One region of the Photobacterium kagoshimensis genome, then DNA from elsewhere that is predicted to be linked to it. Evidence: riboswitches for the same ligand, from Rfam matches in the RefSeq annotation. Region 1 holds a riboswitch; each other region holds the start of a gene.

Region 1 (9,845 bases):
CAAGGCGCTAATGGCAAATACCATTAGCGCGGTGATGCACCCAGCAGCCATGATGCCGGGTAATAACGAGGTAAAGCGAGTGTTCAAACGAAATGCCTTTATTGCGTGAGGGCGTGTTGCCATTCGCGAATCCAGCTGCGGCGCTGCTTGGCAACATCTGTTGCATCAAATTCCAGTGCTTTGGCTGGGACGGTCAGCTGGTTAAAACCGTCAGGCAGTTGTTGATTTGTTACTGGGTACATCCAGTTACCTGTGGCCATATTGGATTGGAAGCCATCACTAACAATGAAGTCCATAAATTGATCGGCTAACTTAGGGTGTGGGCTATTTTTAAGTTTGGCGGCCACTTCCACTTGCATGTAATGCCCTTCGCTGAAATCAGCTGCGATATATTGGTTCTTTTGTTCTGCGATGATGTGGTAAGCCGGAGAAGTGGTGTATGACAACACCATATCTGCTTCCCCTTTGAGGAACATGCTATAGGCTTCGGACCAACCTTTGGTGACGGTGACTGTTTTCTTGGCCAGTTGCTGCCAGGCATTGGCTGCTTGATCGCCATAAACCGATTTCATCCACAGCATCAAGCCTTGGCCTGGGGTTGAAGTACGAGGATCTTGGTAAAGGATCGACAGATCATCACGCTCGACTAATTCTTTTAAGCTCTTTGGTGGGGTCTTTAGCTTGGTGCTGTCGTAAACAAAGGCAAAGTAACCATAATCGTAAGGCACAAAGGTGGTGTCATTCCAGCCATTTGGTAGCGTAACTTTGCTGGTATCGACCTTATGTTGCGCGAGCAGGCCGGTTTTTTTAGCTTCTTCGATAAGGTTGTTATCAAGCCCTAATAAGATATCTGCTTTGCTGTTGTTACCTTCCAAGCGCACGCGGTTAAGAATAGACACGCCATCATCGAGTGCCACTAAGTTTAAGTTACAATCGCATTCTGCTTCGAATGCAGTTTTAATGGCTGGGCCAGGGCCCCAATCTGAGGCAAATGAGCTATAGGTGTAAACCGTTAGTGTTGCTTTTGGGTCTTGTTCGGCGGCAAATACACTGCTGCTCGCGAGTGTTAAGGTAAGTAAAGGTAGTAGTTTTTTCACAAAGCGCTCCTGATGCCGTTGCATCCTGCTGGCAATAAATCAAATGAGCGAGGGTTGAGAAAAGGGCGGCTGAAGGGCATACCTAGCGATATAGGCGATGCTTAGCGACTTCTCAATTCCTACGCCAGTATTAGCTGGTTCAGGTTCTGTGGGTTCTGCGTGTGCAATCTCAGCCGAAAGAAAGTGTCAACCTTCTATTTAGCTCCCCAATGAGAACGTCGTCATTGTAATAGTGCAAGCGTGGTGTTGCTAGGGCATGAAGACAATGATTGGCATTATTTTGCCTCGTTCAATGCCCAGTCGTAATCATAATCAATTGTTTTGAGTACCACAGGTGTGGTGCGGTACTGATTTAAGTGTTGCTGGAGCTGCGTTGTGTTGCCGAAGTCTGCTTGATACCAATCGTAGATGGACGACAGCTGGGTCTTGTTATTCGTGCTAAGAACGCCTTTTTTACTGTTGATGAATTGTTTGGCGGCTAGATCGAGTAAGTGGTTACTATTGCTGGCCGTGAAGGCATGGGGTTGTAGGTTAGGGCAACCTAGACTCGCACAGTTCACTGCATAGTGAATACGTTTGTCTTGCCAAATCGGACGCAAGATACGGTGCTCGATATCATTGAGGGTGAGCTTTTTGCCGTTGATGGTGACCACTTCATCATCCCAGGGGCCAAAACTAAACAAGCCGCCGAGTTTTGTGATCGATTTGACGGGGTAATTATCAACAATGAGTTTGACGGTCAGTGCGTTATACAGATTGATCCAGTAGGCAAATTGTTCCGCTTTGCGGTATGCCAACGGGTTGAGTTTACTCATTTCTCGAATGTAGCGATCAAGCTGCCATTTTCCCTCTTGATCGACTTGGTGATAGCTAAATAGCGTTTGCTCCCCTTGCTGCACTATGTAGTGATTAAGCGTCTGTTGCCACAACTGGTGGTTGATTGGCATGGAGTTAGTTTCATCACTGCTTTGCCAGTATGGCCATAAATCCGCTTTTGGGGCTGCGAACACAGTGCTACTGACGAGCAAGATGAATGCTACCAAAACAAGGTGCAAGGGAAGTAAAAGACGAGACGGCATAATCAACCTTTTTAATCAGTAATAACCTAATAACTTTAGACCGAGGTGAAAGGCTTTTTATTACAGGTTTTACAGTTGTTAGATGGTTGTTTAACTTGCCTTATAGGAATTTTTAACAAAATTACTAGACTGATATTTTCAAAAATGTTTATATATTATCGCCTCTCAATCCAAATGAGAGGCTTTTTTATGTCTGTAAACAACCGCAATCGTCGCAAGTTTGGCTTGCTTGTATCTGTTACTTTTTCCCTTGCAATGAATCTGATCTTTTTAACCTCTTATAACCAACCTTTTGATCTGCTAAATTGGCTTATGCAACTTCCTTTGACTATTCCTGCGGGTGCCTTCGTTGGCATTGGGGTTGGCTTTTTTATCAGCAAATATGCGCCAGATCTTTCTAAGCATAAAAAAGGGGCGGTATTTAGCTTCTTAATGTCTGTGGTCATGAGTTTGATTATGGTGCCTTTTGCTTTGATCCCGAGAATGGGTTTCGACATGGTTATTTTGTTAAAAGCCGTTGCGGTAGGTATCCCTGTTGGTATGGTTGCTGCGTATCTTGTGGTCCCGTTTTGTCATTGGCTTGTGTTCCGTAAGTTCGACATGCCAGATTTTTCAGCTCCTCAGAGAAGTTAATTATGTGGTACACGATTGGGCATTCCAATTATTCAATAGAAGACTTTCTTTATCGGCTTGAGCAATGTGGTGAAGCTAAGGTTCTGGTGGATATTCGCAGTTTCCCAGGTAGCCGAATGTTTCCACAATATCAGCAACTCAGATTAAAAAGCGTCCTAGAAAAGCATGGATGGCAATATATGTACCTTGGGCAATTACTTGGCCCAAGAAACCATGATGAGAAAGCGCCGTTGAATCGCGGTAATGTGCAATATCAAGAGGTACTGGCAAGAGAACGCTATCAAGAAGGGGTAAAAGCATTGAAAGCCATCGGAACGGGAGGCGTTTTGATGGCAGCCAAAGCCGATCCTATTGAATGCCATCGGTTTATTGTGTTAAGTCGTGTAATGATAGCTCATGGGATGCACGTCCAGCATTTTGACGGTTCGGTCGTATGTACTCACAATGAACTGCAAGATAAGATGATTCAAAAATGTTTAAACAGAGTCAAACGTCGAACTTTGCAGCCATACCCGCCGATGTCGACTCACGACGAAGTCGTTGAGTGGGCTTATCATGCTGTTGCTGAAAAAGCCGCGAAGGCTGGATTAAAAAAATACGCCGAAATTCGCAAGCGTACTCGTTAAGTTGGTTATTCGTCATTTTGCGTTGGCGAGTGAGTTAGAATCATAGGAGTGCATTGCTCTTATGATTCTAGCTGCAATGTTGGGCATACTCTGTGATCTCATTTTATAGTGGGTTAGCCTACGACCCTGTCGGTGAGTTCTTTGTTGCATAGGGGACGTGAACGAGTGATATAAGCGGTAAGTTTCAAGCCGCAAAAAATAACACCCTGCCTCGCAGGGTGCTGTGGTTAGTCTCTTATCGTGTAAGTGAGCGCTAACAAAGACGATGTTTACCTTAAAAATTCAGGGATATTATCTTCGTAAGCGGCAATTTTATCTTCATGTTGCAGCGTCAGGCCGATGTTATCCAGCCCATTCAATAAGCAATGACGGCGGAATTCATCAATCTCAAAGTGGTATTGCTTGCCGTTAGCCGTGACTAACATGGTTTCAAGATCGACAGTGATTTCAGCGCCAGCTGTGTTTTCGACAAACTGGAAAATCTCATCGACTTCTTGTTCGCTCAAGCGTACTGGCACCATCTGGTTGTTGATCGAGTTGCCATAAAAAATGTCGGCAAAACTCGGTGCGATCATCACTTGGATGCCGTAATCTGCTAGCGCCCACGGCGCATGTTCACGTGAAGAGCCGCAACCGAAGTTCTCACGTGCCAGCAAAATGCTTGCTCCTTGGTAGCGCGGCGCATTCATTACAAACTCAGGGTTTGCTTGTTCGCCTGCATCATCAAGAAAACGCCAGTCGTGGAACAAATGTTTTCCAAAGCCTGTACGTGTCACTTTTTGTAGAAATTGCTTAGGGATGATTGCGTCGGTATCGATGTTGGCGATATCTAGCGGCACAACCAAGCCTGTATGTTGTTTAAAACCTGCCATTGTTATCTTCCTCTCGATTATGCCGTTGCGCTGTCTAAGTCGCGAATATCTACAAAATGGCCAGCACATGCTGCAGCGGCTGCCATTGCAGGACTAACAAGGTGGGTGCGGCCATCACGGCCTTGGCGACCTTCAAAGTTACGATTGCTGGTGGAGGCGCAGCGCTCTTTTGGCCCTAGGCGGTCGTTGTTCATCGCGAGACACATAGAGCAACCTGGTAGACGCCATTCAAAGCCTGCATCGATGAATATTTTATCCAAGCCTTCTTGCTCTGCTTGGGCTTTGACTTGCTCAGATCCTGGCACAACCAGCGCTTGCACATTGGCGGCAACTTTGCGGCCTTTTGCGATGGCGGCAGCGGCGCGCATATCTTCTATCCGTGAGTTGGTACAAGAACCAATAAAGACTTTATCAATTGAAAAGTCAGACAGTGTTTTCCCCGCTTCTAGCCCCATATAGGCCAAAGCTTTTTCCGCTGATGCTTTTTCAACGGGGTCAGCAAAGTCAGCTGGGCTTGGAATCGGCGTATCAATTGCGATAACTTGGCCGGGGTTTGTGCCCCAAGTTACTTGTGGTTTAATCTCGGCGGCTTCTAACGTTACTGTCGCATCGAAGACGGCACCCTCATCGGTTTTTAGGGTATTCCAGTATTCAACTGCGGCATCGAAGTGACTATCTGTTGGTGAGAATTTACGGTTTTTAATGTAGTCGTAGGTGGTTTGATCGGGGGCAATCAAGCCCGCTTTTGCACCTAATTCGATCGCCATGTTACACACCGTCATCCGCCCTTCCATTGACAAATCTGTTATCGCTTCACCACAAAATTCAACCACATAGCCAGTACCGCCCGCGGCTGTCGTTTTGCCTATGATGGCTAGCACGATATCTTTAGCCGTAATGCCTTCAGCAACTTTGCCTTTGACTTCGATTTTCATGGTTTTGGCGCGCGCTTGTTTGAGCGTTTGAGTCGCTAATACGTGTTCAACTTCTGAGGTGCCAATCCCAAAGGCTAATGAGCCAAACGCACCGTGTGTTGCCGTGTGTGAATCACCACAAACAATCGTCATGCCAGGTAGGGTAATGCCCAGCTCGGGGCCCATCACATGCACAATACCTTGGTATTTATGGTTTAGATCGTAAAGGGTGACGCCAAACTCTTCACAGTTTTTGGCCAGCGTTTCCATTTGGATACGCGCCATTTCACCAGAGGCATTAATGTCTTTGGTTTGGGTCGAGACATTATGATCCATGGTGGCAAATGTTTTACCGACTTGGCGAACGGGGCGCCCTTTTTCACGTAAACCATCAAAAGCTTGCGGTGATGTCACTTCGTGTACCAAGTGACGGTCGATATATAAAATTGGATTCTCGCCTTGTGCGGCAACCGCAACATGGGCATCGTAAACTTTTTCGTATAGCGTTTTAGGCGCTTTATTTTCTGTATATTGTGCTGACATTGCTAAGTGCTCCTTGCCGGTATTGCTTATGCTTGGCGAATATAGGTAGCGATCTTATCGCCCATTTCGCTGGTGGTCAGGGCTTGGCCTTTACCCGCTAAATCTGCGGTTAGTTCACCGGCTTCAAGTGCTTGCGACACCGCTAGTTCAATGGCGCGGGCAGCCTCTTCTTCACCTAAGCTATAGCGCAGCATCAATGCTGCCGACAGAATTTGGGCGACAGGGTTGGCAATGTTTTTGCCCGCGATATCAGGAGCGGAACCACCTGCTGGCTCGTACATGCCGAACTTTTCTTGGTTCAAGCTTGCCGACGGTAGCATCCCCATTGAGCCTGTGATCATTGCGCATTCATCGGAAATAATGTCGCCGAAAATGTTTGAGCACAGCATGACATCAAACTGAGACGGGTCTTTGATCAGCTGCATGGTCGCGTTATCAATGTACATGTGATTAAGCGTGACTTCAGGGTAATCTTTCGCGATTTCTTCGACCACTTCACGCCATAGGATTGAGCTTTGTAGCACATTAGCTTTGTCAATCGAGTAGACGTTTTTGTTGCGTAGCATCGCTGATTCAAACGCAATACGGGCAATGCGCTCTATCTCGTAGCGATGGTAAATCTCGGTGTCGTAGGCTTTTTCTTGTGGGCCTTCACCCTCACGGCCTTTAGGTTGGCCGAAGTAGATCCCACCCGTTAGTTCGCGAACCACGACAATATCGAAACCTCGTTCAGAAATATCTGCGCGCAGTGGTGAGAACGTCTCTAGCCCGCTATGAATTTGGGCAGGACGCAAGTTACAGAATAGCTGAAAATGCTTGCGCAGTGGCAGTAGTGCACCACGCTCAGGTTGATCATTCGGCGCTAGGTGTTCCCATTTAGGGCCACCCACCGAGCCAAACAATACGGCATCAGAATTTTCACAACCTTTTAGGGTTGCATCGGGTAGGGGACAGCCATGGTTATCAATCGCAATACCACCCACATCAAATTCGGCACGCTCTAGGGTAAAGCCGAACTTAGCTTCAACGGCATCTAGCACTTTATGGGCTTGCTGCATCACTTCTGGACCAATACCGTCACCCGGTAGAACCGCAATTTTATATGTACCTGCCATGGTTAGTTGTCTCCGTAATTTGTTGTTAATCGTCATAAATTGGGCTGGCGTAGCGTGTGTCATCTTGCTATCACTGGCTACGCCTAAGATTAGATTGAGGCGCGGTGTTATACCGTCGCGGTACGCTCTTTAATTTCAGCAATTTGATCGGCGCGGTGGATGCTGTTGATTACATGCAATAGCGCTTGGCCAGAGGCTTCAACAATATCAGTCGCAAGTCCCGTACCGTGGTATTTACGGCCTTTGTAGTTGGCAATGATGTCAGCTTGGCCCAAACCGTCTTCCCCTTCCCCTTTGGCGGTTAGGTCGAATTTATCCAGTACAATTTCGTAGCCTGTTAGGCGGTAGATACACTGGTATAGCGCATCAACAGGGCCATTACCGACCGCGGCTTCGCATTTCTCTTCATCACCACATTGCAGTTTGATACTGGTGGTCGCCATGATGCTACCTGACTGTACACTGAGGTAATTTAGCTTAAAGAAGTCATCTTCTTCGCGTAGGTTAGCGAAGTGCATTAGGGCTTCTAGGTCGTAGTCGAACACTTGGCCTTTACGATCGGCCAGTTTTAGAAAATCAGCGTATAGCGCATCTAGGCTGTATTCATTTTCGGTGTAGCCAAGGGTATCCATGTGACTTTTAACGGCGGCACGGCCAGAGCGACTGGTTAGGTTCAGCGCTTGGTTTTTAAGCCCGATAGACTCAGGGGTCATGATCTCGTAGGTATTTTTGTTCTTTAGCATCCCATCTTGGTGGATACCCGATGAGTGGCTAAAGGCATTAGCACCGACAATGGCTTTATTCGCTTGAATCGGCGAGTTACACAGTTGGCTCACCATTTTACTGGTGCGGTGAATCTCATCGTGTTTGATATTGGTGTGAACACCCAAGAAGTCAGCGCGGGTTTTGATGATCATCGCGATCTCTTCTAGTGAGCAGTTACCAGCGCGTTCACCCAGGCCATTAATCGTCGCCTCAACTTGGCGTGCCCCCGCTTGGACTGCCGCCATGGAGTTAGCCACCGACATGCCTAGATCGTCGTGGCAATGCACCGAGATAATCGCTTTGTCGATGTTAGGCACGCGGTCAAACAGTTGCGCCACGATACCGCCAAACTCGTTGGGTAGGGTGTAACCCACGGTGTCAGGAATATTGATGGTGTTCGCACCGGCATTGATCGCCGCTTCCACCATGCGACATAGGTTATCGATGGGGGTGCGACCAGCATCTTCACAGGAAAATTCCACATCATCAGTGTAATTACGTGCGCGTTTAACCGCAGCAACCCCCATCTCGATAACATCATCATAGCTACGACGTAGTTTATCTTGTACGTGAACGGTTGAAGTGGAAATGAAAGTATGAATTCGGAAAGCGTCAGCAACTTTTAGCGATTCAGCAGCAACATCAATGTCTTTCGCAACAGCACGTGAAAGGGCACATACGCGGCTGTTTTTAATATGTTTCGCAATGGTTTGTACCGACTCAAAATCGCCAGGTGAAGAAACAGGAAAGCCCGCTTCTATTACATCAACCCCTAAGCGTTCCAGCGCATAAGCGATTTGTAGCTTTTCTTTTACCGTTAGGCTTGCTGATAGTGCCTGTTCACCGTCGCGAAGCGTGGTATCGAAAATAATGACTTGATCTTTCATTGCTACTTCCTTTTATTGGCCTGCCTAATCATGTGTTCATTGCTATTAGGCGTAGTCTGCATCCGCTTGCGCTGGCTCTGATATAAAAAACCCGCGCTATCTGCGCGGGTTTGTTAAATGCTTAGTGGTGTTTCCGACTCATAAGCTACCCGCGCGAATTATTCACGATAAGGAGGAGGCTTAGGAGGATAAAGAAACGTTTAGTCATTTTTACATGTCTTCCACAAAGTTGATAACAAATGAATACCAAATAGACAGGTTAAAGGTCAACCATTAATTGGTGCTTTCTTTTGCTGGTGTTTGTATCGTAATGATAATTAAGTGTTTGTTTGTTGTTGGGTATCTACAGGACAAGGTGGGGATCTATTGATGCCAATGGTGGGAACACAAGTGATCATTCACTTTGTTGTTACAGTGCGTAAATAAGTGAAAGGTCTATTTTGTCGAATAATCTGCTGTATTTAAGCTTTATCACTGGTTGTTTACTTGGTTCACAGTATTAATTAATCAATTGGTTAAATTAAGATGAATAATAGAGTAAACCTTTTAACTGTTCTGTTAGTACAATTATTAATCGTATGATTAATTTGGTAGAGATGTGAGTTAATGGCAGGAAAAGCAGGTCGTCCAGTTGGTGATTCCGATGCGCGTGAGCGTCTAATTATAGAAGCGCGTAAATTATTTGTCGTTCTACCTTACAGCAAGGTATCGACCAGAATGATAGCGGCAAGGGCTGATGTTAATGTCGCACTGATTCGCTACTATTTTGAGAACAAAGCCGGCTTATACCAAACCATGATGCAAGAAACCATGGATCCTATCCGAGCCCAGATGAAGGTGGTGATGGAGAAAGGTGATTTTGACTCGATTGGCGAATTCATGCGAACTTACTATCGAATTATGGCCCCCAATCCAGACATGCCAAAGTTGATGTCACGGGCCATGATGCTCGCGCCAGATGATCCTCAGCGTCAGATGATGGAAAAAATGATGAAAGAGACGTCACGTCCTGCAACCGACATGATGTTTACCAAGCTACAGCAAAATGGTCAGCTTAACCCTGGAATGGATCCTGAAAAAGCACGGATGACGTTCGTAAGTATGATGGTTTTTCCCTTCTTGATCCCACCAGCAATGCTTGAAATTCATGGGATCGAAATGTCCGAATCCTACTTATTTGAATTGGCAGAGCACAACGTTAAAGTGCTGACTCAAGGGATCTTTAATCAAAAAGGGGAAGCAGAATGATTGCCCGTAACCGGAAACTACTCTTCATTCCTGCGTTGATGGCTGGCATTTTAATATTAGTACTCG
Region 2 (9,845 bases), on a different contig from region 1:
CCTGGCGTTGTCCCAATCAACGCTGTATTAGGTGGCGCATTAAGTTACTTAGTGCTGAACCCGCTTTTAAACCGTCACGATCACTCTGTTCAAGCTAACGCATAAGGTATATGGCGATGCAACAGTCAGAAATGCTCATTAAAAACGTTACAATCCAAGGCAAGGAAGGCCTGCATCAAATCCTCATTGAGAACGGTCAGTTTTCTAAGATTGCACCAGCTGATGAAGCGATTGCATTTGAAGGCAATGTGCTTGATGGTGAAGGTGGCATGGCTATGCCGCCTTTCTGTGAACCTCATGTTCACCTTGATACAACCCAAACCGCGGGTGAACCAAGCTGGAATATTTCAGGTACGCTTTTTGAAGGTATTGAGCGCTGGTCTGAGCGTAAAGCCCTGCTTTCGGTAGAAGATGTAAAAACACGCGCCAAACAAACGCTAAAATGGCAGATCGCTAACGGTGTTCAACATGTGCGTACCCATGTCGATGTTTCTGACCCAACACTGATTGCGCTAAAAGCCATGTTGGAAGTAAAAGAAGAAATGAAGGAATGGGTTGATATCCAGATAGTGGCATTCCCACAAGAAGGTATCTTGTCGTACCCGAATGGTAAAGAACTGCTTGAAGAAGCGGTAAAACTGGGTGCTGACGTTGTTGGCGCTATTCCACATTTCGAATTTACCCGAGAATACGGCATTGAGTCTCTGCACTTTGCTTTCGAATTAGCGCGCAAATACGACCGCTTAATTGATGTACATTGTGATGAAATTGATGATGAACAATCGCGTTTTGTGGAAACCCTTGCTGCTCTAGCACACAAATACGAAATGGGCGATCGCGTAACAGCAAGCCATACAACGGCAATGCATTCATACAATGGTGCTTATGCGTCTCGCTTATTCCGTTTGCTAAAGATGTCTGGCATCAACTTTGTTGCCAACCCATTGGTGAACATTCACCTGCAAGGCCGCTTTGATGACTACCCGAAACGTCGTGGTATTACGCGCGTAAAAGAGATGCTTGCGGCTGATATTAATGTCTGCTTTGGTCATGATGATGTTTTCGACCCTTGGTATCCATTAGGCACAGCAAACATGCTACAAGTTCTGCATATGGGGCTGCATGTGTGTCAGGTAATGGGCTACGATCAGATTAATCAATCATTAGATTTAATCAGTGTGAAATCGGCTCGTACTTTAAATATTCTATCTGAGTACGGTATCGAGCAAGGCAAAGCCGCTAATTTACTTATCTTGCCAGCTGAAAATGGTTTCGATGCCGTTCGCCGCCAAGTACCCGTTCGCTTCTCTATTCGTGGTGGTAAGGTGATTGCTGAAACACAACCAGCAACAACCCACATTACATTAGATGAAAAAGAAGCGATTACTTTCCGTCGATAACCATTTATAACGATTGATTTATTGATCGTTAATGAACGCGAAAAGCCACTGTACATTCACTGTCAGTGGCTTTTTATCTACCCTATTTTAGTCTTCTCTTGTTGTCGATTCTCTCGACTCTCTCGACAATCTTATGATTTATACCAATCTAACTAAGTAACTGATCGTTCTTGCTGGTTAAAATCAATGATAACTGCGTTATAGATTTTGTAGATAGAACAACTAGCTATCTGCAATCTACGCCTTGTTCTCAGTGTTTTTTCCTGCGCAATCACCTGAACATTTACTTACCCAGATTGGTATTAACGCTTTCTTCGCCTCACAAATGCAACCGCCCCTAGCAGTAATCCGATATACCAAGGCACTGAGCCGCCACCCTCATGCTCGATAAAGTTACAATTGTTCGGTGAAACCCCTTCGGCATTAGAATTACATTTCTTATTTCCGTCTGGGTTGTTCGGGTCATCTTTAATAAAATCTGGCGGTGTGACAGGGTCACTTGGCGCGCCGTTATTCAAATATCCCTGTACCCAATTATAATATGTTCCCATTCGGGTATAAAAAGCAGGTCGATTGATAGAGCCACACAAGGGCGAACCACCGGGTACACCACTCATGATCCCTAATTGAATAACCTTATCCTGAGAATCTTTAACCGTTACAGGGCCACCACTGTCCCCTTTACAGACATCGGGACCATAAGGTGGCAAATCTTCAGTCTCTTCTACAGGGGGAGTGCTAATTTTTGATGGGAGTGAACAAATTTTAGTGAGGTTAAACGGGCTATCAACGATCGATGGATCATCATCACCACTTTCTAACCGCTCAAAACAAATGTTCATAGGTAAATAAGCGACGTTGGCCGTTTGCAATGTGTCTGCGGCTGAATCACCGCTACCATCAATTGCGGTTGCTCCCCAGCCTGTGACAGTCAGGTTTGCAGGCCGTTTCCCTTCATCCCATGCTTCTCCTAACGCACGATCAAAATCTGTCGCTATTTGGGGATTAGCCAGTGTGATAGGCGTTAACGCAATAGGGAAAGAACGATTAACACGCAGTAAAGCGATATCACTGTCTAATGCGAGTGATTTCACATCCGACTCAACAGATCCATCAGGCTGTAAGCTGTTTACAATTTTGGGTAAACGCGTGTATTTCGGGTGAACCACAACATGGGATACTGAATAATAATCATCGATTTGTGCATTTGATAATGTTGCTTCACCTACGGTAATACTGATTTGATAGGGTTTAAGTACAAAAAAATCTGATTCAATAGCACCATTTGTTTTCGGGTGAACAACACAATGCGCAGCTGTTAATACCCAATTACGAGCGATAATTGTACCACCACACATCGGGTGTTCATTGCTAACACTAAGCCTTAGTGAGGCCATCCATGGATTATCTGCAAGCGTGGCGATGTCACCATCAATGATCCGAGGCGCAATATTAAATTCTTGTGCGCATAAAGGTAAAGATAGACTCGCTATTCCTAGCCCAACTGCGAAGCAAATTGTTTTCTGAAACATGCTTTTCTCACTACTAACATCCTTTTAATAGCGGGATCTAATCACATTGTGTACACCACCCAACCACTGCTATTCGTCTTTTCGAGATGCATCATTAAAACAAATGAAAGAACCGCAACCTATAACCAAGAAGAACCGTATTTGCCGAAATTTTCCAAAAAAAACCGCACCTAAGAAGTGCGGTCTGCTCTGTTAGTTATCAAGAAGCATTAAGCTATGGACAATTAACTTCTTCAATATCAATCTGGTTTAGGCCTTCAATACCTAATTGTGTCGCCAATGTTGGGAAAAATTTCGCATTCTCATAGGCAGACTTGATATCAGTAATATTAATTTTGTAAACCTTCAGGTTCAATTGCTTCATCTCAGATGGTGTACAGCTTTTTCCATCTTCAAAACACACAGGTGTTGTGGTATCGATCTTCGCACATGAAGATCCATGAGTACCAATCCCGTAGTTATCTAAATCACTCTTTGTGCCATTCGGAAACACGTCGGGTAAAATATTCTTAAAATGGTCATCTGTAACCGAATAAGTACCATCATCTAAGCCAGTAACACCTTCAACATTTATGCTCTCGACCGCAAAAACTTTGGTTTTTCCTGACAGTGTGTCTTTGATTTCTTCTTCTGTGCAGCCAAATAGGGCTACTAAGCTAATAAGTACAATGGCCTTTTTCATGATCATCCTTTGTGTATGTTCTAATTATGTTGTTTGCATGCTATTAAACATCGGCTAATTATGCTTTTTCTTTATAGCTGTAACTATAATTAATTGCGTTTTTTTACTTTTGAGCTATTTCTGCTGTACTAAACCGTATGTCGCTACAATATAATTGTGTGATATATGCCCATTTGCCTTCCAAATTCACTAAATGGTGGCATAATACGGCCTCACAAAATCTACGGACAATTTCTAATGACTATTGAAAATATTCTAAAACAACGCAGCGAATCTAAGTGTGAGCTTTGTTCTTCAGACAGCAACCTAAGTGTTTATGAAGTGCCAGCATCACCGGATCAAACTGCTGGTTGTTGTGTAATGGTTTGTGATACTTGTCGTGGACAAATCGAAGATGCAGATACAGTTGAAGCTAACCACTGGCGTTGTCTTAACGACAGCATGTGGAGCCAAACTCCAGCTGTTCAAATCATGGCTTACCGCATGCTTAACCGTCTTGCGGCATCAGAATCTTGGGCTCAAGACCTTAAAGACATGATGTACATGGAAGAAGACATGGTTGAATGGGCTGAAAAAGGCATCGCACTTGAAGAGCTTGAATCAATCCAAACTGTTGACGTTAACGGCACACCACTACAAGCTGGCGATAACGTTACTGTGATTAAAGACCTTCCAGTTAAAGGTTCTAGCCTTGTAGTTAAACAAGGTACTGCTGTTCGTGGCATTCGTTTAAACGACAACCCACTACACATCAGCGGTAAAGCAGCAGGTACGACTATGGTACTTATCGCAGCTTACTGTAAAAAAATGTAATTCAGTCGAATACATTACTCAAAAGGGCGCTAAGTTAGCGCCTTTTTGCTATTCATCATTTGTAAACTTATCCTTCACCTTTCCATTTAGCCATCATATTCCTGCCTCATCCCACTTTATCTAAGAATTTTTCTCTCTTCACTTAATGACTAAATGTTAAATTATCTCGAATAAGGGTAGATGATCTACGTGATTACGTTATAATCCCTGCCATACAAAATGCTAAACATATTGATATTTTCAGTGTGTTATTGAAAGTTAGTCGGGGAGCCTTAGGCTGAGACTGCAAGGTATTTATACCAAATGCGGGACCCGTTGAACCTGATCCAGTTAACACTGGCGTAGGGAACTAACAGCTGTGTCCCCTATTGCGATCACTCAAGATCGGTCTATTGGCACCTGTTATCCCTACATCTATTTTTAGGGATAAATTATGGTAACGCCATCTAAAACACCAATCACTTTAACTATCGCTGGCTCAGACAGTGGCGGCGGCGCAGGCATTCAAGCCGACATAAAAGCAATCTCTGCCACTGGTGGTTACGCGTGTTCCGCTATCACGGCGTTGACAGCACAAAACACACTCGGTGTCAGCGGTATCTTAGCTATCTCACCAGAGTTCATTGAACAGCAACTTGATGCGATCTTCTCCGATTTAGACGTAAAAGCCGTTAAAATTGGCATGTTAAGCGATACTAAGATCATCGCGATGGTTGCCAAAAAACTAAAACAGTATCAACCTAAACATGTGGTGATTGATCCTGTCATGGTCGCTACTAGCGGTGACTTATTACTCCAGCAAGATGCCATCTCGTCGCTAAAAGACACCCTACTTCCCTTAGCCGATACCATTACACCTAACCTACCTGAAGCGGCGGCATTACTCGGCTGCGATGTTCCTCAGTCAGACGCTGACATGGATGCGTTAATCGAAGATCTACGCCAGCTCAATACCAGAACCGTATTGTTAAAAGGCGGCCATCTAGAGCAAAGCGAAACCAGTACCGATCTACTTATTACCGCCGATGATGTGTTCCGCTTTAGCACTCAACGTATTCAGACCAACAATACCCATGGCACGGGTTGTACCCTTTCCGCGGCCATCGCCTCTTACCTTGCTCAAGGCCATGATTTAGTCACAGCAGTCACTCACGCAAAAGGCTATATTTCACACGCTATATCCCATGCTGATTCATTAAACATTGGCTCTGGTCACGGCCCTGTTCATCACTTCTTTGCGGGTCATTTTGATCCAACCGCATAATCGATACGGGCAGAGCTATGAGCGCTATGATTCAAACCAAGATTCAACCCACAGCACAGCATGCGGGTGTAACCGTAACGCTGACGCAGTGCGAACTTCGCTACCACAGCAGTGAACAGACACTTTTTTCACAACTCAACCTCACGCTACCAAAGGGCCAGTGGAGTTGTATTTTAGGCAAGAGTGGTTGCGGTAAAACATCGCTTTTGCGTTTATTGGCGGGCTTATTGGACGAGCAAGCAGATTGGCAGGGTTCATTAACCGCCTCTGACCATCAACCTATTGAGGGGCGTGTGGCATACATGGCGCAGCAAGACCTTCTATTACCTTGGTTATCTGTACTTGAGAACGTTTGTTTAAGCTCTCGCTTTAACCCAAAACAATCCGCAGAAAATAGCCAAGATCGCGCACGCGAATTACTTAACCATGTGGGCCTTGGTGATCATATCCATACCCGTCCCGAAAGCTTATCGGGCGGTATGCGACAACGTGTTGCACTTGCTCGTACGCTGTTGCAAGACAAGCCTATCGTGTTAATGGATGAGCCTTTTTCGGCATTAGATGCCGTGACACGTCATAAATTACAAACACTTGCCGCTACCTTGTTAAAAGATAAAACCGTCTTGTTAATCACCCATGATCCGCAAGAGGCATTGCGACTTGGTGAGCAAATCCTACTCATGTCAGGTTCACCTGCGGCGATGGTTTCACTTCCGACGCCACAAGGGCAAGCCCCACGGGATTACACTGCAGAGCTCGCGCAACATCAACAAGACATCATCACACGCTTGGAGCAAGATTATGGCTAATCACCCTCAGCTTGCTTTGCAGGCAACTCAACGAACACAATCATGGTCAAATACGGGATCACACCCTGTGATCCGCCTGTTGATCAGCACTGCTATCATCCTCGGGTTATGGCAGTTAGCCATTGTTTTATTTAAGTTGCCAAGCTTTATTCTACCAACGCCAATGGCTGTGTTTGAAAAACTGCTTCAACGCTATGACGTCTTGTTTTATCACGCATCTGTCACCGCATCTGAAGTCTTATTAGGGCTGTTACTTGGGCTTTCTATGGGGCTAATGTTTGCATTGCAGATGCTATTGTTTGATCCGCTAAGACGTTGGTTATTACCTATTTTAATCGCCAGCCAAGCCATTCCTGTCTTTGCCATTGCCCCTATATTGATGCTTTGGCTGGGCTATGGCATTGCGTCCAAAATCGTCATGGCTGCGCTCATCATTTTCTTCCCTGTTACCACCTGCTGCTTCGACGGATTACGTCATACGCCAACAGGCTATTTAGATCTGGCTAAAACAATGAGTGCCAATAAATGGCAATTGTTACGTCACATTCGTCTGCCTGCTGCTTTACCAGCTTTAGCATCGGGTATTCGAGTCGCAGTGGTTGTGGCTCCTATCGGTGCGGTTGTTGGCGAGTGGGTTGGCTCTAGTGAAGGCTTAGGCTACCTAATGCTGCAAGCTAACGCGCGTATGCTAATCGACGAAATGTTCGCCGCGCTATTCATTCTCGCGTCATTCTCAATTGCGCTCTATTTTTTTGCGGATAAAGCACTTAAACGTCTTATCCCTTGGCAAAACACGGATCACACTCATTGATTGTGTGTCCTGAATTTTAACGCGTATTTACCCAGATAAGTTACTTCCTAGATAACGATTACGATAAAGGCTCAATATGAAAAATTGGTTCACACAACAAAAAGTTACTAAGTATGCTTTCGCACTAGGCTTAGCCATTACGACCATCGCCAGCACAGCAGTTTCAGCAGCTGAGACAACAAACAAAGAAATGACCTTAATGCTAGATTGGTTTGTTAACCCTAACCACGGCCCTATAGTGATTGCCCAAGAAAGAGGCCTCTTTAGCGATCAAGGTTTGACCATTAAGATCCAAGAACCTGCCGATCCTAGCGTGCCAGCTAAACTGGTTGCTGCGGGTAAAATTGATATGGCTATTTCATATCAGACAAGCCTAACAACCGACGTGGCTGCTGGCTTGCCGCTTATTCGCTCTGCAACACTCATCGCCACACCACTCAATACGCTGATGACACTGGATAATGGCAACATCAAGACACTTGCTGATTTAAAAGGCAAAAAAATTGGTATTGCGATTGCGGGTAACGAAGAGGCGACCATAGGCACTATGCTTCAAAGTGAAGGCGTCGCATTTGACGACGTACAAATCATTAATGTTGGTTGGGCACTTTCATCATCGTTAGCATCTGGCAAAGTCGATGCAATCTGGGGTGGCTTGCGTAACTTTGAAACGAATCAATTAGCACTCGAAGGTTACCAAGCGAAGGCCTTCTTCCCAGAAGAACATGGCGTGCCTTCATACGATGAGCTTGTTGTTGTCGCGAATAAAAACAGCTATGACGCTGACGCGTTAAAGAAATTCAACACCGCGATTGAACTGGCAACACAGTATATCGTAAATCATCCAGACCAAGCGTGGAAAGAGTTCACGGCCTATGCACCAGACACGCTAAACAACGAATTAAACCGCCGAGCATGGCAAGACACCCTACCAAGGTTCGCACTGCGTCCTGCTGCGATTGATCCTGTTCGTTACAACAATTTCGCACAGTTCATGTTTAAGCACAAAATTATCCCTCATGCCCCTAAAGCACAAGATTATGTTCCAACTCTATAACTCAATATTAGTGCTTGTACACCTCGCATTACTCCAGCACTCATAACAAATCACTTTTTAAATTTACCTGCTTATTGAGTTAAGCAGGTACAAAGGACAACCATGAACTATCAGGATCTTATTGCCGCTTGCCAACAAGATTGGACGGACTACACCCAACATCGCTTTGTTCAAGAGCTTGCTAACGGCACCTTAAACGCAGCGGCTTATTTGCATTACTTAAAGCAAGATTTTCTGTTTTTAAAACATTATGCACGCGCTTATGCTCTGGCCGTGTACAAAGCGCCGACATTAGCTGATATGCGCGAACCACTGCCGAGCCTCTCAGCGTTGTTGGAGACTGAAATTCAACATCACGTGACGTATTGCGGTCAATGGGGCTTAACAGAATCGGACATGGAAGCCGAACTTGAAGATTTCGGGACTGTTGCTTATACCCGTTACGTACTTGATACAGGTATGGCGGGTGATTTACTCGATCTTTATGTTGCTCTTGCGCCTTGTGCCATTGGTTATGCCGTTATTGGTGAGCAGCTTATCCAGTCGCCAGCAACAAAAATCGAAGGGAATGCGTATGCCAGTTGGATCGAGATGTACGGTAGTGAAGACTTTCAACAAGGCGCGAAAAAAACCATAACGCGTCTGAACAATATGCTGGCAGAAGTCGAGTTAAACAGCCGCCGTGGTCAGCGTTTGTGCGAGATTTTTAAAACCGCGACGCGTATGGAAGTGGCGTTTTGGCAACAAGGCTTGAATGCAGCCAGTTAGTTCGCTTCATACCCCCATCCCATTAACTCACTAAAAAGCCGCGGTGTTAGCATACACCGCGGCTTTCTTATTCTATCCGTGTATCTCCAAGCGACTTATGACCCGCTATCTATTACTGAGCAATTTACAGACAGGGCGTGTCGATATCCAAGGTTTACCAATCAAATAAATTCTGGAAGAAACGCTGCACTTTTTTCACACACGTCACTTTCAAAGTGCCGTTTGGATCCCAAGCAGGAAAATGGTCTTGCCCTAAACAACGCTGACTATAGGTACCATTTTGATTGCGTTGATAGTCAAAGGTCGAGATCCCAGAAGGCTGTTGCTGAACAAGCGGCTCAGGATCGCGGCGTAATATATAGTCGGTATATAAACGCAATGCGCCAGATGACCCGGTTAGATTAGAGTTGGAATTATCGTCTTTACCCATCCATACTGTGACGACTTCACGCCCATCAATGCCCACATACCAACTGTCACGTCCTTTATCTGATGTCCCCGTCTTACCCGCTAAGCGCGATGAGGGTAATTGGCCATTAAGATAGCGTGCCGTGCCTTCTGTCACCGCTTTTTGCAGGCCGTACATGGTCAACCAAGCCGCTTGCTCAGGTACAACTTGTGACGCAACAGGTAACTGTTGAAACAATACTTCCCCTTCATTGGTAACCACGGCACTCAAGGCTTTCAACTGTGCTTTACGCCCACCACT
Region 3 (9,845 bases), on a different contig from region 1:
ATGAGATACACCAACCTGGGGCTGGTATTCCGACTCGAATGGGGCCTTTAGTACTTATTACTACTGTGATTACGCATTTATTTGGTGGCTCTGCTGGTCGCGAAGGGACTGCGGTTCAAATTGGTGGCGCAACAACGCACTGGCTAGCGCGTATCTTTAAACTTAATGAAGCGGATACGCGGTTGATTTTAATCGCAGGGGTAGCGGCGGGCTTTGGCGCCGTATTTGGTACACCGCTGACCGGCGCTATATTTGCGTTAGAAGTCTTAGCGATTGGGCGCTTGCGCTACGATGCCATCATTCCTGCCTTATTTGCTGCTATTCTAGCAGATCTCGTATGCTCTGCTCTGGGGGCCCACCACACGCATTATCGAATCGACTTTCTCGAAAACATCACTATTTTCGATCATGTGTTAAAAGTCGATGTTTGGCTAATGGTGAAGATTGTCTTTGCATCGATTGCTTTTGGTTTAGCCGGATATTTATTTGGTGAGTTAACCCATGCATTTAAAGATATTTTCAAAGCTACATTGAAAAACCCTTATGTCATTGTGGTAACGGGCGGCTTGATGGTGATTGGAATTACGCAGTGGATTGGTAACTATGACTATATCGGGTTAGGTGTTTACAGCACGCGAGAAGGCGGTGTCAGTATATTGAGTGCCTTCACCGACGGTGGGGCTGAATGGTATAGCTGGGCTCTAAAGTTATTGTTAACAGCAATTACCTTAGCGGCAGGTTACAAAGGGGGAGAAGTTACCCCGCTGTTTTTTGTCGGGGCGACATTAGGAAACACCATGGCTTGGGTAATGGGAGCGCCTGTTGATTTATTTGCTGCATTGGGCTTTTTAGCCGTTTTTGCTGCTGCGACCAATACACCTTTGGCTTGTACCATTATGGGGGTTGAGTTATTTGGCGCTGATCATATGTTGTATTTCGCTATTGCTTGTTATACCGCGTATTATTTTAGTGGTCATACTGGAATATATTCATCGCAACGTGTTGCTGTACCAAAACTTTTTGATGATGAAGGTGCACCTAAGATTACTCATAAGTTGGGTGAACTGAGAGAAACACATTCATCGCTACTGAAAGCGTTAGTGAAGAAATTTTCTAACTAAAAGATAAGGCTGCTTTTGCAGCCTTTCTTTTTCATGGTACTTAGCCCAAATTTATTGGTTTCGGCCTTGCTGCGCTTTCTTCCCTTCCCTATACTCCTTGCTGAAACTTGTCGGAGTGCCATTTGGCTGAGACCGCATTGCGGGATCCGTAGAACCTGATCAGGCTAATACCTGCGAAGGGAACAAGAGAAAATCTTCTGTTTAACGGTACTAATATATCCTTTCATCGCCGTTAAGCTATCAGATGATGCTGCACACCCTACGTGTACGCCTCTTGTTTATGCACCAATCCGCCAAGCAAATATCCCAACCACGGAACCGTAAGGATTTTGCTATGTCGATTCGCAAACAAGCGAGACTGGAAGCTAAACAATTTATAGATTCACTCACTGCCCAACCATACCCTAACTCTCAGAAGGTCTATGTCGAAGGTAGTCGCCCTGATATCCAAGTGCCCATGCGTGAAATTGCACTGGCAGATAGCTTAGTGGGTGGTACCAAAGATCAGCCTATCTTAGAACCTAATGAAGCGATTCGTGTTTACGACACTTCAGGTTTCTACACCGATCCTGAGCAAGATATTGATATCTACGCGGGATTACCAAAGGTGCGAGAGACTTGGATTGCTGAGCGTAATGATACAGAGCTGCTTGATGGTCTGAGTTCCGCTTACTCTAAAGAGCGCCTTGCTGATGACACATTGGATGATCTTCGTTTTGGTGAACGAGCACGTATTCGTCGTGCCAAAAAAGGGGCGTGTGTTACTCAGCTACACTATGCGCGCCAAGGTGTGATAACGCCTGAAATGGAATATATCGCAATACGCGAGAACATGGGGCGTGCAAAATACCGTGATGAGGTCTTGAATCATCAGCACCCAGGTATGAACTTTGGCGCTAATCTACCAGAAGAAATTTCCGCAGAATTTGTTCGAAAAGAAATTGCTGAAGGTCGAGCGATCATCCCTGCCAATATCAACCACCCTGAATCAGAGCCAATGATCATTGGCCGTAACTTCTTAGTCAAAGTGAACGCCAATATCGGTAACTCCTCAGTGAGTTCCTCCATTGAGGAGGAAGTTGAGAAGTTAGTGTGGTCGACCCGTTGGGGCGGCGATACTGTGATGGATTTATCGACAGGGCGTAATATCCACGAAACACGTGAGTGGATCATTCGCAATAGTCCAGTTCCGATCGGTACAGTACCTATGTACCAAGCACTTGAAAAAGTGAATGGCATCGCGGAAAACCTCACTTGGGACGTTTTCAGAGATACGTTACTAGAACAAGCGGAACAAGGGGTCGATTACTTTACTATCCACGCAGGAGTATTGCTGCGTTATGTGCCTATGACGGCAAAACGCGTGACTGGCATAGTGTCTCGTGGTGGTTCTATCATGGCGAAGTGGTGCTTGGCCCATCATGAAGAAAGCTTCTTGTACCTTCACTTTCGTGAGATCTGTGAGATTTGTGCCAAGTACGATATTTCACTCTCGTTAGGCGATGGGCTACGTCCTGGTTCTGTGGCCGATGCGAATGATGAAGCGCAATTTAGTGAGCTACGTACCCTGGGTGAATTAACGAAAGTAGCTTGGGAATACGATGTTCAGGTGATGATCGAAGGCCCAGGTCATGTGCCAATGCATATGATCAAAGAAAACATGGAAGAGCAACTCAAGCATTGCCATGAAGCCCCTTTCTATACGTTAGGCCCACTCACAACCGATATTGCCCCTGGTTACGATCACATTACTTCGGGGATTGGTGCCGCCATGATTGGTTGGTATGGCTGTGCCATGTTGTGCTACGTCACCCCAAAAGAGCACCTAGGCTTGCCGAATAAAGAAGACGTTAAAGTGGGTCTGATTACCTATAAGTTGTGTGCCCATGCGGCCGATCTTGCGAAGGGTCACCCTGGTGCGCAAGTCCGCGATAACGCCTTATCAAAAGCCCGTTTTGAATTCCGTTGGGAAGACCAATTTAATTTGAGTCTCGACCCTATCACCGCTCGTGCATACCACGATGAAACTTTGCCGCAAGAATCTGGCAAAGTTGCTCATTTCTGTTCTATGTGTGGCCCTAAGTTCTGCTCAATGAAGATCTCACAAGAAGTTCGAGATTACGCCAGCAATTTGGAAAAGAACGGCGATCTTGCCATTAAATTGCTTGATGACCCGCTTGAAGGCATGCGCCAAAAAGCAGATGAATTCCGTTCAACAGGAAGTGAACTATACCATCCCGTGAAAGAGGAAGATTAATGAGTGCAATCTGTTTACCTGAACGCTTAAAGCCATTGCTTACCCATATCGAGCCTTTGCTGGCTCAAGCCGTTCAATATCAATTGGGTGAAGCGGTAACTGTGACTGTTCAGCAATCTGATGTGGTAGACATGCGTGTTGACTCTCGCTCGCTCAGCGTGAGTTTTGCTCAAGCTGTTCCTACCGATATGGCACAGATAGAAAGTCATTTTGTGGTGTGTGATCAGTGGAGTGAGAGCGCGGATGTTGCAGCCATTCAACGCCTAGTTGCCGCTAACCCCGCTTTGATTGTGTGTGGTTTCCCTACTCAAGGTGGGGTGTTTGATATCTGGCACCATCATGGTGAAGCGCGAGCCGTGTACTGTCATCAGGCTGGTGATACAGAAGCTGTGCGTGCCATGTTATTGGCCGCGTTGGCGTTAGATTACCCGGTTGAAGATGCAGTGACCTTAGCGCGGGCATATGCACGCCATGTTCAGTTGCATGACGATAAGCAATGGCCACTAACACGTGAGGTTTTCCCTCGCCCAATGACGGCCAATCATCAAGAAGTCACGACATTAGGCTGGCAAAGTAAAGAGGTCGCGGTTGCCCCTTTTGCTGCAACGGATGCTGAACAGCTGGCGCTGTATCCAGTGGTGGACTCTGCTGAGTGGGTTGAACGCTTATTGGAGCTTGGCGTGAAAACCACACAGCTGAGGATTAAAGATCCTCAAGACCCTGCACTTGAAGCGCAAATTGCACAAATTATCGCGGCGGGTGATACCTATCAGGCGCAAGTGTTTGTGAATGATTACTGGCAGCTTGCGATTGATCATAAGGCGTATGGGGTTCACCTTGGTCAAGAAGATCTGGAGACTGCTGATCTCACTCAGATCCAGCAGGCAGGTTTGCGGTTAGGCCTTTCAACCCATGGCTATTATGAAATATTACGAGCGGCTGAGTTCTCGCCGAGTTATATCGCACTCGGTCATATTTTCCCTACCACCACCAAAGACATGCCATCGAAACCACAAGGACTGAGCCGATTAGCCCTATATCAACAACTCATAGGCCAAGATTTTCCGACTGTGGCCATTGGTGGGATTGATCTTTCTCGGGCAGGAGCTGTGTGGCGAACGGGCGTAAGCAGTGTCGCTGTCGTGCGTGCGGTGACGCAAGCGGCTGATACTGGCGTAGCGGTAGAGGCCTTTAATCAATTGTTGGTTCGATAATATGCTGACCGATCAAGAGTTTTTACGCTATAACCGCCAAATTATGTTGCCTGAAATCGGTGAAAACGGCCAGACGCGGTTAGCAAATGCGCATGTGTTGATGGTCGGTGCGGGTGGATTGGGATCATCGGCGGCATTGTATTTAGCGGGAGCTGGTATTAGTACCTTGGTGATCGCTGATGATGATGAGGTTGATAGCTCTAACCTTCAGCGCCAGATCATCTATCGCGATCGACATCAAGGGCTAAGCAAAGCGGCAATGGCTGCGGAACAGATACGCGCTTTGAACCCTCATATTCGAGTACGAGCAGTAAAAGCGCGCCTAGCTGATCAGCGTTTAGCAATGGAAGTGGAGCTGGCGGATGTAGTGCTTGATTGCTCTGATAACTTGCCAACACGTCATGCTGTGAATCAAGCGTGTTTTAAAGCCCGTAAAATCTTAATCGCAGGTGCAGCAATCCGATGGCAAGGTCAGTTGATGGCGTTTGATTTTCGTCATGGTTCAGGTCCTTGTTACCACTGCCTCTTTCCGTACGACCCAGAAGCAAAGTCCCCTGCGATGAACTGCAGTAATTCAGGTATTGCAGGCCCGGTTGTGGGGGTGATGGGGACCTTGCAAGCACTCGAGACCATTAAGGCGCTTACCGATGCGGGTCAGGTTGGTTTTGCCACTTTGCAGCAATTTGATGGGTTAACCATGACATGGCAAAAATTTAATGTCGCCCAGGATAAGTGTTGTCCTGTCTGTGGCACAGGAGAGAAACATGACAATCAATAACACCGAAATTCAGGTCTCAGTGAATGACAAGCCGATGACTTGCCCGTCAGCGCTGAGCCTATCAGCCCTGTTGGTGCTGCTTGATATGCCATTACAGGCCACGGCTGTGGCGGTCAATGAGGACATTGTGCCGCGCCACCAGTGGGATTCCACTTTACTCAGTAGTGGTGATCGTATTGCCCTATTTCAAGCGATTGCTGGAGGTTAATGATGTTAACTATTGCGGATAAAACATTTTCTTCACGCCTGTTCACAGGAACAGGTAAATATGCCAATAGCCAAACGATGGCAAAATCGATCATTGCGACCGAGTCTGAACTTGTGACGATGGCATTGAAGCGGGTCGATATTGATAACCGCGACGATGACATTCTCGCACCATTAGTCAAAGCGGGCGTGAATTTATTGCCTAATACCTCGGGTGCTAAAAATGCCAAAGAAGCCATTTTTGCGGCTAAGTTGGCGCGTGAAGCGTTAGGTACCAACTGGCTGAAATTAGAAATTCATCCAGACCCTAAATATTTAATGCCAGATCCGATTGAAACCTTAGCGGCCGCGGAAACCTTGGTGCGTGAAGGCTTTATCGTGTTGCCTTATTGCCATGCTGATCCTGTGTTGTGTAAGCGTTTAGAAGAAGTCGGTTGTGCCGCTGTGATGCCATTAGGTGCCCCTATTGGCTCAAATAAAGGCTTAGCATCTCGTGATTTCCTTGAAATCATCATCGACCAAGCGCGTGTACCTGTGATTGTCGATGCGGGAATTGGTGCGCCATCACACGCTGCCGAAGCGATGGAGATGGGGGCTGATGCGGTCTTGGTTAATACGGCGATTGCGGCGGCAGCGGATCCGATTGCGATGGGACGCGCGTTTAAATTAGCAGTAGAAAGTGGCCGTATGGCGTATGAAGCGGGTTTAGCGGGGACGGTGAATCATGCGATCGCCTCTAGTCCGTTAACGGCGTTTCTTGATCACAGCGCGTAGGGAAACATCATGAGCTATGTTGATGTGTGGAAGCAACTGAGTTGGGACGACGTTCGTCTTTCTATCTACAGTAAAACTGCGGCAGATGTTGAACGCGCATTGCGTAAAACGAAGCGCGATCTGGAAGATTTTAAAGCCTTAATCTCGCCTGCAGCTGAACCGTATTTAGAGCAAATGGCGCAGCAGTCGGCGGCGTTAACACGGAAACGCTTTGGTCATACGATGGCATTTTATGTGCCTTTGTATTTATCGAATCTATGCGCGAATGCTTGTACCTATTGTGGTTTTTCGATGGAAAACCGTATTAAGCGTCGTACGCTGAACACGGCTGAAATTGAACGTGAGTGTCAGGCTATTAAGGCGATGCATTTTGATAGCGTGCTATTAGTCACTGGCGAGCACGAACGTAAAGTGGGCATGGAATACTTTCGTGAAGCTCTGCCACCGATTAAACAGCAATTTAGTTATTTGGCGATGGAGGTGCAGCCGCTGGATCAGCATGAGTACGCGGAACTAAAAACCTTAGGGTTGGATGCGGTGATGGTGTACCAAGAAACCTACAGTGCCTCCACTTATGCGCAGCACCATCTTCGTGGCAATAAAATGGATTTTGAGTACCGCTTAGCAACGCCAGATCGATTGGCAAAAGCGGGCATCGATAAGATAGGGATTGGCGCCTTGATTGGGCTTGAAGAGTGGCGGACGGATTGCTTCTTTGTCGCCAATCACTTGGACTACCTTGAGCGGATGTACTGGCAAACCCGTTATTCTATTTCGTTTCCGCGGTTGCGCCCGTGTGAAGGGGGCTTACAACCGAAATCGGTGATGAATGATCGCCAACTGGTGCAGCTTATCTGTGCCTATCGTTTGTTTAACCCTGAAGTCGAGTTGTCGTTATCGACCCGAGAAGCACCTGATTTTCGTGATAATGTGCTGCCGCTGGGGATCACCAGTATGTCGGCGGGATCGAAAACCCAACCAGGAGGCTATGCCGATGATGAGCCTGAGCTTGAGCAGTTTGCGATCAGTGATGAGCGTTCGGTGGCGGCTGTTGCTGATGCCGTGAAGCGACATGGCTTTGAAGTGGTGTGGAAAGATTGGCATCACGCGTATTCAGGCTAGTACGCGGGAGCTTTTCGGCCTAGACAATAGAAAACGCCCGCTTGTTGATAGAAACAAGCGGGCGTTTTATTTGGTTAGGCGTGTATGTATTAGCGGTGGAGTGGTTTGGTTGCTTGTTCTAACCATGCTAAGTCATCGCCATCGAATGATGGGCTTAGTACGTCAAATACTGTTTGATGGTAGTTGTTTAACCAAGCCAGCTCGACATCGTTCATTAGGCTTAAATCGATCAAACGCTGATCGATAGGGGCGCGGGTCAGTGACTCAAACCCAAGCACTGTCATGTCGCCTTGGGTTGGTACTTCAACGACTAGCTCGAGGTTTTCAATACGAATACCAAAGGCATCGGCACGGTAGTAACCAGGTTCGTTTGATAACACCATACCCGCTAGTAGCGCCGTTGGGTTGTACACTTTCGCGATACGTTGTGGTCCTTCGTGAACACTCAAGAAGTGGCCCACACCATGGCCTGTACCGTGGTCGTAATCAAAACCATGCGCCCATAGGTGTTGGCGTGCCAGCGCATCCAATTGAGAACCGGTGGTGCCTTTCGGGAAGCGAGCGGATGCTAGCGCAATATGGCCTTTTAATACCAAGGTAAACGCGGTTTTGACGTCATCACTAGGCTGACCAATCGCTATGGTACGGGTGATATCTGTGGTGCCGTCTGGGTATTGGCCGCCTGAATCCACCAAGTACACATTGTCCATTTCCAAAACGCTTGGTTGCGGTTGGTTCTGGTGGTTGTAGTGACACATCGCCGCGTTACCGCCAGCGGCAGAAATGGTATCGAAGCTAACATCGGTACAGCTGCTGTCTTCAATGCGGAATTGCCATAAGCGATCTGACAATGTGCCTTCATCCAGCAGGTTGCCAGCTGCAACTTGACGGTCAACCCAAGCGAGGAATTTAGTGATCGCTACGCCATCACGGATATGACAGGCTTTCATGCCCGCGATTTCGGTTGGGTTTTTTGCCGCTTTGGGTAATAAGCAAGGATCGGCTGCATCAATCAATTCAGCGCCTGCTGCCAGTAGTACTTGGCTCGCCCATGCGTTGCTGGTGGCTGGATCGACCAATACCTTACGTGCGGTGAGAGCTTGCAAGCCCGCTTCCAGAGCTTCTGGTGCTTCAACACGTACGCCTTCGCCGACATGGGGGGCAAAGTCTTGCGGTAATCGGCTCGGGTCAATGTAGAAGTCGACACGTGCATCGGCATGGATAATCGCCGTTGATAGCAAGATTGGCAGGCTAGGGACGTCGCTACCGCGAACATTCAGCAGCCAAGCAATGCTATCGAGCTGAGTTAATAGTGCGGCTTCTGCACCTTGCTTCTTCAGTTCGGCAGCTATTAATGCACGTTTGTCTGTACTGTTCTGGCCGACAAAATCTAACCCCATTAGCTTAGCATTAGACAGTGTTGGCGCTGGGCGATCGTACCATAGGGTATCAATTGGGTTGGCATCAATGCTGATGATATTTAATTTATCAGCAAGGTTCTCGCAAGTACGCGCTAGCCATGCCGAGCTGTGCAAGCGAGCATCAACAGCAACGGTGCAGCCTGCAGTTAAGTTATCTTGTGCCCATGACATTGGCGGTTCGTCGATCAGGTGGCGATATTCAAATACATCGCCCGGTACTTGTTTGCGTACCTGAACCACGTAGCGACCATCAACAAAAACCGCGGCGTTATCTTGGGTGATAACAGCCATACCTGCTGATCCCGTAAATCCTGTCGCCCAGTGTAGGCGTTCGTTATGGGCGGGAATGTATTCACCGAGGTATTCGTCTTCATGAGGAATAAGCAAGGCGTCATACTGGTTTTCAGCCAGCCACTGACGGATCTGCTCCACACGTTGTGAGATAACTGCTTGCATGTTTGTTGTTCCTTAATGGTTGTCACCGTCCTTGCTGACGGAATAATCCTTAGCCTGCCAACATAATCACCGTGCATTATGCGAGGTAAGTCTAGCTACGGTAGCGCTTTTAACTGTTGGCTGCAATTCCACGGCAACGGCTGATGATCAAATTTTTGAGCCAAGCATGGCCTGGGTCGCTTTCTTGATGTTGATGCCAAAAAAGGGTGTAGGCCATGGCAGGAAGCTTGCAAGGTAGAGGCAGCACCACCAAGTTCAGCTGGGCGGCAATGTGGTTTGCAAAGTGGCTGGGGGCGGTAAACACCAAGTCGGTATGGGTACATAAACTCGCGGCGCTATTAAAGTCGGGGACGTACATCGCAATATCGCGATCGAGTCCGAGTTCTGCCAGTTTGTAATCAAGTAACCAGCGATCATCTCGGCCACAGCGCACTTGGATATGGCGTTGGCGTAAGTAATTATCTTGATCCCACTTTTGACTTAGCACAGGGTGAC

Evidence for each region. A riboswitch is a leader RNA that binds a small molecule or an ion and turns the genes downstream of it on or off. The one in region 1 is predicted to bind thiamine pyrophosphate.
Region 2: linked by a shared signal. The riboswitch ahead of thiD (bifunctional hydroxymethylpyrimidine kinase/phosphomethylpyrimidine kinase) and the one ahead of thiB (thiamine ABC transporter substrate binding subunit) in region 1 are both predicted to bind thiamine pyrophosphate.
Region 3: linked by a shared signal. The riboswitch ahead of thiC (phosphomethylpyrimidine synthase ThiC) and the one ahead of thiB (thiamine ABC transporter substrate binding subunit) in region 1 are both predicted to bind thiamine pyrophosphate.

The regions. Positions count from the first base shown of each region.
Region 1 is NZ_JAKJSO010000019.1:80,773-90,617, reverse strand. Features, by position in the region: gene thiP (thiamine/thiamine pyrophosphate ABC transporter permease ThiP) at 1-123, opposite strand, end outside; gene thiB (thiamine ABC transporter substrate binding subunit) at 99-1,121, opposite strand; TPP riboswitch at 1,197-1,316, opposite strand; gene L4C35_RS17885 (DUF547 domain-containing protein) at 1,373-2,152, opposite strand; gene L4C35_RS17880 (DUF2798 domain-containing protein) at 2,366-2,809, shown strand; gene L4C35_RS17875 (DUF488 domain-containing protein) at 2,812-3,435, shown strand; gene leuD (3-isopropylmalate dehydratase small subunit) at 3,705-4,307, opposite strand; gene leuC (3-isopropylmalate dehydratase large subunit) at 4,325-5,764, opposite strand; gene leuB (3-isopropylmalate dehydrogenase) at 5,791-6,879, opposite strand; gene leuA (2-isopropylmalate synthase) at 6,987-8,531, opposite strand; gene L4C35_RS17850 (TetR/AcrR family transcriptional regulator) at 9,138-9,779, shown strand; gene L4C35_RS17845 (efflux RND transporter periplasmic adaptor subunit) at 9,779-9,845, shown strand, end outside.
Region 2 is NZ_JAKJSO010000015.1:57,603-67,447, reverse strand. Features, by position in the region: gene codB (cytosine permease) at 1-105, shown strand, start outside; gene L4C35_RS13780 (cytosine deaminase) at 117-1,400, shown strand; gene L4C35_RS13775 (trypsin-like serine protease) at 1,703-2,932, opposite strand; gene L4C35_RS13770 (hypothetical protein) at 3,147-3,614, opposite strand; gene L4C35_RS13765 (PhnA domain-containing protein) at 3,852-4,427, shown strand; TPP riboswitch at 4,681-4,792, shown strand; gene thiD (bifunctional hydroxymethylpyrimidine kinase/phosphomethylpyrimidine kinase) at 4,861-5,691, shown strand; gene L4C35_RS13755 (ABC transporter ATP-binding protein) at 5,718-6,500, shown strand; gene L4C35_RS13750 (ABC transporter permease) at 6,493-7,311, shown strand; gene L4C35_RS13745 (ABC transporter substrate-binding protein) at 7,388-8,368, shown strand; gene tenA (thiaminase II) at 8,471-9,136, shown strand; gene mrcB (penicillin-binding protein 1B) at 9,291-9,845, opposite strand, start outside.
Region 3 is NZ_JAKJSO010000022.1:910-10,754, forward strand. Features, by position in the region: gene L4C35_RS19070 (voltage-gated chloride channel family protein) at 1-1,121, shown strand, start outside; TPP riboswitch at 1,223-1,320, shown strand; gene thiC (phosphomethylpyrimidine synthase ThiC) at 1,456-3,378, shown strand; gene thiE (thiamine phosphate synthase) at 3,378-4,592, shown strand; gene L4C35_RS19085 (HesA/MoeB/ThiF family protein) at 4,594-5,370, shown strand; gene thiS (sulfur carrier protein ThiS) at 5,357-5,578, shown strand; gene L4C35_RS19095 (thiazole synthase) at 5,581-6,351, shown strand; gene thiH (2-iminoacetate synthase ThiH) at 6,361-7,473, shown strand; gene L4C35_RS19105 (aminopeptidase P family protein) at 7,563-9,350, opposite strand; gene L4C35_RS19110 (LysR substrate-binding domain-containing protein) at 9,460-9,845, opposite strand, start outside.